DNA from 2 places in the Streptomyces sp. NPDC052023 genome. Region 1 is predicted to be linked to the other one. Evidence: riboswitches for the same ligand, from Rfam matches in the RefSeq annotation. Region 1 holds a riboswitch; the other holds the start of a gene.

What was found. A riboswitch is a leader RNA that binds a small molecule or an ion and turns the genes downstream of it on or off. The one in region 1 is predicted to bind S-adenosylmethionine.
Region 2: linked by a shared signal. The riboswitch ahead of thrC (threonine synthase) and the one ahead of ACIHCM_RS01020 (aminotransferase class V-fold PLP-dependent enzyme) in region 1 are both predicted to bind S-adenosylmethionine.

The regions. Positions count from the first base shown of each region.
Region 1 is NZ_JBIUBW010000001.1:223,512-228,796, reverse strand. It holds gene ACIHCM_RS01030 (cytochrome bc complex cytochrome b subunit) at 1-354, shown strand, start outside; gene trpD (anthranilate phosphoribosyltransferase) at 493-1,557, shown strand; SAM riboswitch class IV at 1,642-1,758, shown strand; gene ACIHCM_RS01020 (aminotransferase class V-fold PLP-dependent enzyme) at 1,922-3,283, shown strand; gene ACIHCM_RS01015 (Lrp/AsnC family transcriptional regulator) at 3,292-3,573, opposite strand; gene ACIHCM_RS01010 (rhomboid family intramembrane serine protease) at 3,570-4,355, opposite strand; gene ACIHCM_RS01005 (hypothetical protein) at 4,529-4,768, shown strand; gene ACIHCM_RS01000 (NYN domain-containing protein) at 4,804-5,285, shown strand, end outside.
Region 2 is NZ_JBIUBW010000011.1:123,729-129,013, reverse strand. It holds gene groL (chaperonin GroEL) at 1-56, opposite strand, end outside; gene ACIHCM_RS22565 (cold-shock protein) at 418-621, opposite strand; gene ACIHCM_RS22560 (ubiquitin-like small modifier protein 1) at 1,073-1,348, opposite strand; gene thrC (threonine synthase) at 1,435-2,724, opposite strand; SAM riboswitch class I at 2,743-2,898, opposite strand; gene ACIHCM_RS22550 (glucosyl-3-phosphoglycerate synthase) at 3,049-3,993, shown strand; gene ACIHCM_RS22545 (trehalose-6-phosphate synthase) at 4,087-5,285, shown strand, end outside.

The sequences.
Region 1 (5,285 bases):
GTCATCGCGTTCGTCGTGACCAAGCGGATCTGCCTCGGCCTCCAGCGCCGGGACAAGGACAAGGTGCTGCACGGCCGGGAGACCGGCACCATCAAGCGCCTGCCGCACGGTGAGTTCATCGAGGTCCACGAGCCGCTCAGCCAGGAGGCCCTGTACACGCTCACGGCACACGAACAGTACGAGCCGGCCGCGATCGGCCCGGCGGTCGACGAGAACGGTGTCGAGCGCAAGATCACGGGCTCCGAGAAGCTGCGCGCCAAGCTCAGCAACGCCTACTACGGTGAGGACGCCCAGATCCCCAAGCCGACCGTCGACGAGTACAAGGAGATCACGAGCGGCCACGGCCACCACTGATCGCTGCACTCGCCACGCCACGGCGCAGGGCCCCGTCCGGTGTTCGGACGGGGCCCTGCGCCGTCCCCGGGGCTGGATAGGGTGGACCTAGTTCGAGACACGTGTTCCGTGCTACGGGACTGGACCCAGGAGCGGCTGATGAGCGCTGTGACCCCCGCTGGAGGCGACACCGCGGCGGGCCGCTCCTGGCCCGCCCTGCTGAACGGCCTGCTGGACGGCCGTGACCTCAGCGCGGACGACACCGCCTGGGCGATGGACCTGATCATGCGGGGCGAGGCCACGGACGCGCAGATCGCCGGGTTCGCGGTGGCGCTGCGGGCCAAGGGCGAGACCGTCGAGGAGATCAGCGGGCTCGTGCGGACGATGTACGAGCACGCGAACGTCATCGAGGTGCCGGGGGAGACGGTCGACATCGTCGGGACCGGCGGCGACGGCGCGAAGACGGTGAACATCTCCACCATGTCCGCGATCGTCGTCGCCGGCACGGGCGCGAAGGTCGTCAAGCACGGCAACCGGGCGGCCTCCTCCGCCTCCGGGGCGTCCGACGTGCTGGAGAAGCTGGGCGTCAACCTGCAGCTGACGCCCGGGCGGGTCGCCGAGGTCGCCGAGGAGGCGGGGATCACCTTCTGCTTCGCGGTGAAGTTCCACCCGGCGCTGCGTCATGTGGCGGCGGCGCGCGGGCAGTTGGGCATCCGGACGACGTTCAACTTCCTGGGCCCGCTGACGAACCCGGCGAAGGTCAAGGCGCAGGCGGTGGGAGTCGCGGACCTCAGGATGGCTCCGATCGTCGCCGGTGTCTTCGCCGAGCGCGGCAACTCCTCGCTGGTCTTCCGCGGCGACGACGGCCTCGACGAGCTGACGACCACGTCGACGTCCCGGGTCTGGGTGGTCCGCGACGGCAAGGTGACCGAGGAGACCTTCGACCCGCGCGAGGCCGGCATCGACCTGGTGCCGGTGGAGGCGCTGCGCGGTGCGGACGCCTCCTACAACGCCGAGGTCGCCCGGCGCCTGCTGGACGGCGAGCCGGGTCCCGTCCGGGACGCGGTGCTGCTGAACGCGGCGGCCGCGCTGGTGGCGCTGGCGCCGGGCGACGGGCCGCTGGCCGAGCAGATCCGCGCCGGGGCGGCGAAGGCCGCGGAGGCGATCGACTCGGGCGCGGCCAAGCGGGTGCTCGACCGCTGGGTGGCGGCGAGCAACGCCTGACGCCGCAGGAGGTGACGCGGGGCGCGGTCCGGATTCTGGACCGCGCCTTGCGAGCCGAAGATCATGTGGCAAGATGCTGCACCAGGTCATGAGCGACAGCTGAAAGGCCCCGGCCGGCTGTCCGGCAACCCTCCGTCCGTGGCGGGGTGCCCCGGGTGAAGACCAGGTCGCAGGCAGCAAGGCCCGCGACAAGCGCGGACCCCTCGCGTCACCAGGGGTCCTGGTCGTTCGAGGGAGCCTTCCGTGAGCAAGCGAATGCGCTAGGGCCGCAGAGCCCCGCCTCCGCATCCCCTTTTCTCTTCGTCACCGCGCTCGAGCGTGCCGCTCGCGCGGTGATCTCCGCCTGCCTCACGGGAGTACACCCATGTCCGTCTTCACCGCTGCCGCCGACCAGTCCGTCTGTGCCCCGCTGCCCGTTCTGGGGCGGGACGTCACCGTCCCCCTCGTCACCGGTGGCGAAGTCACCTACGCCGCTCTCGACTACGCGGCCAGCGCCCCCGCCCTCCAGCGCGTCTGGGACGATGTGGCGGCGTACGCGCCCTACTACGGCAGCGTCCACCGGGGTGCCGGCTACCTCTCCCAGCTCTCCACCGACCTTTTCGAGAACGCCCGCAGGACCGTCGCCGACTTCCTCGGCTGCCGCGACGACGACCAGGTGGTCTTCACCCGGTCCACCACCGACTCGCTCAACCTGCTCGCCACCGCTCTGCCCGCCGGCTGTCAGGTCTTCGTCTTCGAGACCGAGCACCACGCCTCCCTGCTGCCCTGGCGGGACGCCCAGGTCACCTACCTCGACGCCCCGCGCACCCCGCAGCAGGCCGTGACGACCCTGGAGCGCGCGCTGGCCGGCCGTGACCCGCACGGTCCGGCCCTGGTCTGTGTCACCGGCGCGTCCAACGTCACCGGCGAGCTGTGGCCCGTGCCGGAGCTGGCCGCGGCCGCGCACGCGCACGGCGCCCGGATCGTGCTGGACGCCGCCCAGCTGGCCCCGCACCACCCGGTGTCGGTCCGGGACCTGGACGTCGACTGGGTCGCCTTCTCCGGGCACAAGCTGTACGCCCCGTTCGGCGCCGGTGTCCTCGCCGGCCGTGCCGACTGGCTGCGCGAGGCCGAGCCGTACCTCGCGGGCGGCGGGGCCAGCCGCCAGGTCGCCCGGCGGGCCGACGGCGGGGTCGACGTCGAGTGGCACGACAGCGCCGCCCGGCACGAGGCGGGCTCCCCGAACGTCATCGGCGCCTACGCCGTCGCGTCGGCCTGCAAGGCGCTCACCGAGGCCGGCCACGACGCCCTCGTCGCCCGGGAGCAGTACCTGATCCAGAAGGTCCGCGACGGCCTCGCCGGGGTTCCCGAGGTCCGGATCCTGTCGCTGTTCGGCGACGACGCCCCCCGCGTCGGCGTGGTCTCCTTCGTCGTCGACGGCTGGAACAGCTCGCACTTCGCCGCCGCCCTGTCCGCCGAGTACGGCATCGGCGTCCGGGACGGGCTCTTCTGCGCCCACCCGCTGGTGCGTACCCTGCTCGGCAGCGATCCGCAGACGCAGGGCGAGTGCGGCGCCCCCGAGGCGGCTCCCGGCGAGAAGTCGCTCAACGCCATCCGGGTGAGCTTCGGGGCGGGGACGCCGGACGAGCATGTCGAGCGGTTCGTCGGGGCGGTGCGGGAACTGGTCCGCGACGGTGCGAAGTGGAACTACCGCACGGTGGACGGGCGGTGTGTCCCCGCCGTGTGATCAAGCGCCTAGTTGTCCAGGCCGATCGCGAACGCCGCCTCCAGGTCGTGCTGGGAGTACGTCCGGAACGCCACGTGGGTGTCCGTGGCCTCCACGCCGGGGATCTTGCTGATGCTGCCGGGAATGACGTCGGCGAGGTTCTCGTGCTGCTTCACCCGGACCATGGCGATCAGGTCGTAGGTGCCGGTGACGGAGAAGACCTCGCTGACGGAGTCCAGCGCGGCGATCTGCTCGGCGATCTCGGGGATCCGGTCCACGCTGGTCTTGATGAGGACGATCGCGGTGATCACGGCTGGTTCTCTCCCTCGGGGGCCGGAGCTGGGGCGGGCTTCACTCTAGTCGCCCGCCCGTCGCCCACCACCGTCGTGCCCAGGCCGCGCCCGGTGCCCCTCCTTCTCCCGAATCGCGCCCACGCGTAAGCGAAGCCCAGGCCGAAACCGACCAGGTGGGCCAGATAGGCCACCCCCGGCCCGCTGGACGCCCGGCCCGCCGCCAGCCATTGCAGGGCCACCCAGAAGGGCAGCACCACCCAGGCCGGGAACCGCAGCGGCAGGAAGAACAGGAACGGCAGGAGGCTGGTCACCCGGGCCCGGGGGAAGAGGAACAGAAAGGCACCGAGCACCGCCGAGATCGCCCCCGACGCGCCCACCAGGGACTGCTCGGAGTCGGCGTTTGCCACCGCGTACCCCAGCAGCGCGAGGTAGCCGCAGCAGAGATAGAAGAGGGTGAACTCGATGCGGCCCATCCGCTCCTCGGTCATCACGCCGAAGACGTAGAGGAAGAGCATGTTGCCGAGCAGATGCACCCAGTTGCCGTGCACGAAGAGGCCCGTCGCCGGGGTGAGGACGGCCCGGGGGGAACCCTCGAACAGTTCTGCGGGCACCACCCCCCAGTGGCGGAAGTACTCCCGCTGCGCGGCGAGCAGGTCGTCGCCGAGGCCGTACACCGGATTGAGGCCCGAGGCGGGGCCGATCAGGAAGATCAGGCAGCACAGGGCGATCAGTGCGTACATCACCGGCGCCTGCCGGGGGCGGCCCGCCCGGCGGCCCAGCGTGCTCCAGAAGCTGATCATGAACACAGAGCATGACGTAAGCGGACGCAACCGCACAGACCGCCTCGCCGCCCGGGAGGGGCGGGCGTCGAGGACCCGCCAGGCCGTAGGGTTACGAGCCACAAGCTCCAGGGAAACTGGCGCATCACGGAAGCTACGCATCACCGAAACTAGAAGGAAAGCGAACAGCCACGATGACGGTTCCCCTGCCGACGGACACCACGCGGTGGCGCTGCACCCTCTGCGGCAATCTGACGCGCTTCGACGTGACGCGCTCCTCGAAGGTCGTCGAGTACGTCCATCTCGACCTCGCCGGTGAGCCGAAGGTCGAGGAACGCGAGGTGGTCAGTGAGACCATCGAGTCGGTGCGGTGCCGGTGGTGCAACGCCGTGGATCAGGTGGAACTGGTGGACAGGCCGGGCGCCGGCTCCTGACAGGGAGCGGCCCCGCAGGGGTAATGGGGTGACGGATGGTGGAGACCGCAGGCGGGGGGCCGGGCGACGGCGCCGCTGAGGTGCTCGACCGCCCCCTGCCCGAAGGGGTGCGCCGGAAGGTCGTGCAGATCGTCTCCGACGGCTTCGGCGGGCTGACCATGGCCGAACTGCCCGCACAGCTACGGCAGTACGCCCGTTTCGCCCCGAATCGCCGGGCCAAGTTCGCCGGTAACGCGATGGCCGCGGCGCTGGAGACCGACCCGCTGTTCCGGCAGCGTATCGGCGAGAAGTTCCGCGAGACCCAGCCCGAGCTGGCCGGTGCCCTCGCCTCCGGATCGCCGCCGCCGGCCGCCGACCCGCTGGACGTGGCGGCCGCCGCCTATGTGCTGCGCCCCGTCGGCTGGGTCAAGCTGGTCGCCGCAGCCGGCGAGGAGGCCCAGCGGGCCGACGCCGAGCGGGCCGACGAGGAGAACCGCGCCGAACTGGAGCGGCTGCGTGCCGAACTCGCCGCCGCCCG
Region 2 (5,285 bases), on a different contig from region 1:
ATGCCGCGCTCGAGGCCGCGCCGCGCCTCCTCGTCGAACGCGATGATCTTGGCCATGTGAAGTGGTCCCTCCAGGACTGGGGGTGATTCCTTCGGACCGCGCCCGCGCCCGCGACGGACGGCTCGCCTGCCTCGTGGTTCCTTGCCCCACCCGGCCTGCGGCCTCACCGACCCGGTCCTTCTTTGTCACTCTCACCTTCAGAGTGCTAACGCAATGATTAGCACTCGCCCCTGCCGAGTGCAAGCGCCTCCCCGGATCCGGGCCGGGGGCTCCGCCACCCGCGAACACCGGATGCGGGCACAAGGCGGGCACAGGGGGGGCACAAGGCGCGCCCCAGGGGGCGCACGCCGAAGGGCCCGCCCCTCCGGAGAGGTACGGGCCCTTCGAACAAAAACGTCACATGCGGTGGTCGCGCGCTTAAGCGGTGACGCGAACCATGTCGGCCTGCGGGCCCTTCTGACCCTGCGAGATCTCGAACTCGACCCGCTGACCCTCTTCGAGGGTCCGGTAGCCGTCCATCTGGATCGCGCTGTAGTGGACGAAGACGTCCGCACCACCGTCGACCGCGATGAAGCCGTACCCCTTCTCCGCGTTGAACCACTTGACGGTGCCCTGAGCCATGCCTAACTCCCCTATTACTGGCCCTTGCACAGATCCGCACTTCGCGGATCCGGGTCAGACCTCGCCCCCTGTTCACCGGGGGCGTGCGCCGGAACGCGTCGACCGCGGCTGAATGTATCTGTCCAACTGCCGTCTGCAACAGGTCAATCGGACGAGAAATCTGGGTGCAGACGGTCGGCAATTTAGGGAGAATCTGCCCGAATTCAGGGCAAGTCGGGCTCCATAAAAGGAATGAAAGGCGCAAAAGAGCCACACACTTTGGCTACTTCTCATCGCACCGGAGCCGGAACTCATATGCGTCCGGCATGTCACCTCGCGACGCGTTCCCCAACTCTACCGCGCTCAACCACACTGAATTGCCCCCTCCGCTTCTCTCACGGAGGGGGCAATTCGATGAACATTGAGTAACCGGACTTACTCACGGTAACGCGTGGGCGGTTTCGGCGGCCTTTCAGCCTCCGGCCACCGCCGGAATGATGGACACGCCTGCGCCGTCCGGGGTCGCCGTCTCCAGCCCCTGCTCGAAGCGGACGTCGTCGTCGTTGACGTACACGTTGACGAACCGGCGCAGCTTGCCCTGGTCGTCCAGGACCCGGGCGGCGATGCCGGTGTGGTTCTTCTCCAGGTCGTCGATCACCTCGGCGAGGGTCGCCCCGTCGGCGGTGACTTCGGCCTGGCCACCGGTGTAGGTGCGCAGGATGGTCGGGATACGGACAGTGACGCTCACGTGGAACCTCCGGTCAGGGTGACGCCCCAGGGGGCGGGGACTGGGAGCCGGCGCCCACCGGCCCGCAGACGAAGTGCAAAGCTCTCTTACGCGAGACCAGCCTCGCGGAACGAGTCGAGGCTCGGCCGGATCGTCGCCGTGAGTCCCGTCCCCGCCACCGCGTCCAGAGTCTTCAGACCGTCACCGGTGTTGAGTACGACGGTGGTGAGCGACGGGTCCAGCGCCCCGTTCTCGGCCAGCTTGCGCGTGACCCCGACGGTCACCCCGCCCGCGGTCTCCGCGAAGATCCCCTCGGTCCGCGCGAGCAGCTTGATCGCGTCCACGACCTGAGCATCCGTCACGTCCTCCACCGCGCCGCCGGTACGCCGCGCGATGTCCAGCACGTACGGCCCGTCGGCCGGGTTGCCGATGGCCAGCGACTTGGCGATGGTGTTCGGCTTCTGCGGCCGTACGACGTCGTGCCCCGACTTGAACGCGGTCGACACCGGCGAGCAGCCCTCGGCCTGCGCCCCGAAGATCTTGTACGGCCTGTCCTCGACGAGACCGAGCTTGATCAGCTCCTGGAGCCCCTTGTCGATCTTCGTCAGCTGGGAGCCGGACGCGATCGGCACCACGATCTGGTCGGGCAGCCGCCAGCCGAGCTGCTCGCAGATCTCGTACGCCAGGGTCTTGGACCCCTCCGCGTAGTACGGCCGCAGGTTCACGTTGACGAAGCCCCAGCCCTCGCCCGCCGGATCGCCGATGAGTTCGGAGCAGAAGCGGTTCACGTCGTCGTAGTTGCCCTCGATGCCGACGAGTTCGCCGCCGTAGACCGCGGCCATCACGACCTTGCCCTGCTCCAGGTCGTGCGGGATGAACACGCAGGAGCGGAAGCCGGCCCGGGCGGCGGCGGCGCCGACGGCACCGGCGAGGTTGCCGGTGGAGGAGCAGGAGAGAGTCGTGAAGCCGAAGGCCCGCGCGGCCTCCAGGGCCTGGGCGACCACCCGGTCCTTGAAGGAGTGGGTCGGGTTGCCGGAGTCGTCCTTGACGAACAGCTTGCCGGGCTCCACGCCGAGTTCACCGGCGAGGCGGTCGGCCTGGACCAGCGGGGTCCAGCCCGGGTTCAGGTTCGGCTTGCCGGCCACGTCGGCGGGGACGGGCAGCAGCGGCGCGTAACGCCAGATGTTCGACGGGCCCGCCTCGATGCGCTTGCGGAGCTCCTCCGCTTCGTACGCGGAGAAGTCGTAGGCGATCTCCAGCGGGCCGAAACACTCCTCGCACGCGAAGACCGGGCCGAGCGGGACGCGGTGGCCGCATTCGCGGCAGGACAGCGCCGCGGCGGGACCGAGGTCGACGGTGGGGTTGCTGGTGCTGCTTGCGACAGTCTGCACAGCCATGTGAGGCGAGGCCCTTTCTCCTCATCTTCCTCACGACGCATCTCGCCGTGAGACGGAATTGGCACCTTCCCTAGCCGGGAGCCTCGCGGAACGATCGAGAACGATCTACGAGAACCGACTGGAGGGTTGCCGGGGCTTCAACGGGCCGTTTCCCTCTGCCCCTCTGGATGAGCTGTATGTGGTTGTCATGCCGTGGTGCGCGCCGACGGCCCCCGACATGCGATGGTCACCAGCGTTGTTCAAGACTGTAACCGAAGGCCAGGACTGCTGAGATAGTCGTCCGAACCGCGAGATGGATCACGAAATGCAGAGGAGCACCGGACCGTGCTGGAGGAAGTCGAGCGCTGGCTGAGCACCCGCTCCTGGTCGCTGGCCGACCGGCCGCTCCACACGGTCCTGGCCGCGAAGCACGGCACGGGCCAGACGATCAGTGTCGTGCTGCCCGCGCTGGACGAGGAGGAGACCGTCGGTGACATCGTCGCCGCGATCCGGCACGACCTCGTGGAGCAGGTGCCGCTGGTCGACGAGATCGTGGTGGTCGACTCCGGATCCACCGACCGCACCTCCGAGGTGGCCGCCGCGGCGGGCGCCCGGGTGGAACACCGCGACGGGATACTCACGCGCGTCGCGCCCGTCCCCGGCAAGGGCGAGGTGCTGTGGCGCTCGCTGCTCGTCACCCGCGGCGACATCGTCTGCTTCATCGACGCCGACCTGAAGGAGTTCTCCTCGGACTTCGTCACGGGCATCGTCGGACCGCTGCTCACCGATCCGGACATCGCCCTCGTCAAGGGGATGTACGACCGCCCCCTGGGCGACGCCGCCGGGCAGGGCGGCCGGGTGACCGAGCTGGTGGCACGCCCGCTGCTGAACCTGCACTGGCCGCAGCTGGCCGGCTTCGTGCAGCCGCTCGGCGGTGAGTACGCGGCCCGGCGCTCGCTGCTGGAGCAGCTGCCGTTCCCGGTCGGGTACGGCGTGGAGCTGGGCATGCTCGTGGACTCCCTGCATCTGGTCGGGCTGGACGCCCTCGCCCAGGTGGACGTCGGCGTGCGCAAGCACCGTCACCAGGACGGGCAGGCGCTCGGCCGGATGGCGGCGGCGATCTACCGCACGGCCCAGCTCCGGCTGGCCCGCGGCCACCTCGTCCGCCCGTGCCTCACCCAGTTCGAACGGGTGGAGGACGGGTTCGAGCCACGGACGTACTCGGTGGACACGGAGGAACGCCCGCCGATGGTGGAGATCGCGGAGTACGCGGCCCGGAAAGTGGCCTGAGCGCTGGGTACGGCAGCGTACGGCTGTATACGGCCGCCTTTCGGTCTCGAACCGTACGTTTGAGCGGATCAGGAGAGGGCTAGGTTGAGGCGTATGGCTTCGACGTACGGTCCTGCGCAGGTACTGGTGGCCTCCAACCGGGGCCCGGTCTCGTACGAGGTGCGTGACGACGGCTCGCTGCACGCCAGGCGTGGTGGCGGCGGGCTCGTCTCCGGCCTCTCCGCGATCGGCCCCGACGCCGGCGCGCTGTGGGTGTGCTCCGCCCTCGGCGACGGCGACCGCGAGGCGGTGCGGCGCGGCGTGGGCGAGTCCGGTGTGCGGATGCTGGACATCGCGGCCGGGGTGCACGCCGACGCGTACAACGGCATCGCCAACTCCGTGCTGTGGTTCGTGCACCACATGCTGTACCAGACGCCGCTGGAGCCGGTCTTCGACGCGGAGTTCCGGCGGCAGTGGGCGGCGTACGAGGCATACAACCGGTCGTTCGCCGAGGCGCTGGCCCAGGAGGCGGCCGAGGGCGCCGCGGTGCTGGTGCAGGACTACCACCTGACGCTGGTGCCGGGGATGCTGCGCGCACTGCGGCCCGACGTGCGGATCGGCCATTTCTCGCACACCCCGTGGGCGCCGCCGGAGTACTTCCGGATGCTGCCGGACGACGTCGCGGGACAGGTGCTGCGCGGGATGCTCGGCGCGGACCGGCTCGGCTTCCTCACCCGGCGGTGGGCGGACGCCTTCACGGCCTGCTGCGAGACGTTCACCGGAGGGCTCGGGGACACACGGATCGGCGTGCACGGGCTCGGGGCCGACGCCGACTTCCTGCGCAAGCGCGCCCACGAGGCCGACGTCGAGGAGCGGATGGCCGCGCTGCGGGCGGAGGTCGGCGAGGGCCGCAGGACGATCGTCCGCGTCGACCGGACCGAGCTGTCCAAGAACATCGTGCGCGGACTGCTGGCCTACCGGCAGCTGCTCGACGACCGCCCCGAGTGGCGCGAACGGGTGGTTCACGTCGCCTTCGCCTACCCCTCGCGGCAGGACCTCGCCGTGTACCGCGACTACACGGCCGAGGTGCGGCGGGTGGCCGAGGAGATCAACGAGCGCTACGGGACGCCGGGCTGGACGCCGGTCGTGCTGCACGTGAAGGACGACTTCGCCCGCTCGCTCGCCGCCTACCGGCTCGCGGACGTGGCCCTGGTCAACCCGATCCGCGACGGCATGAACCTGGTCGCCAAGGAGGTGCCGGTGGTGTCCGACGAGGGATGCGCGCTGGTGCTGTCCCGGGAGGCGGGGGCGTA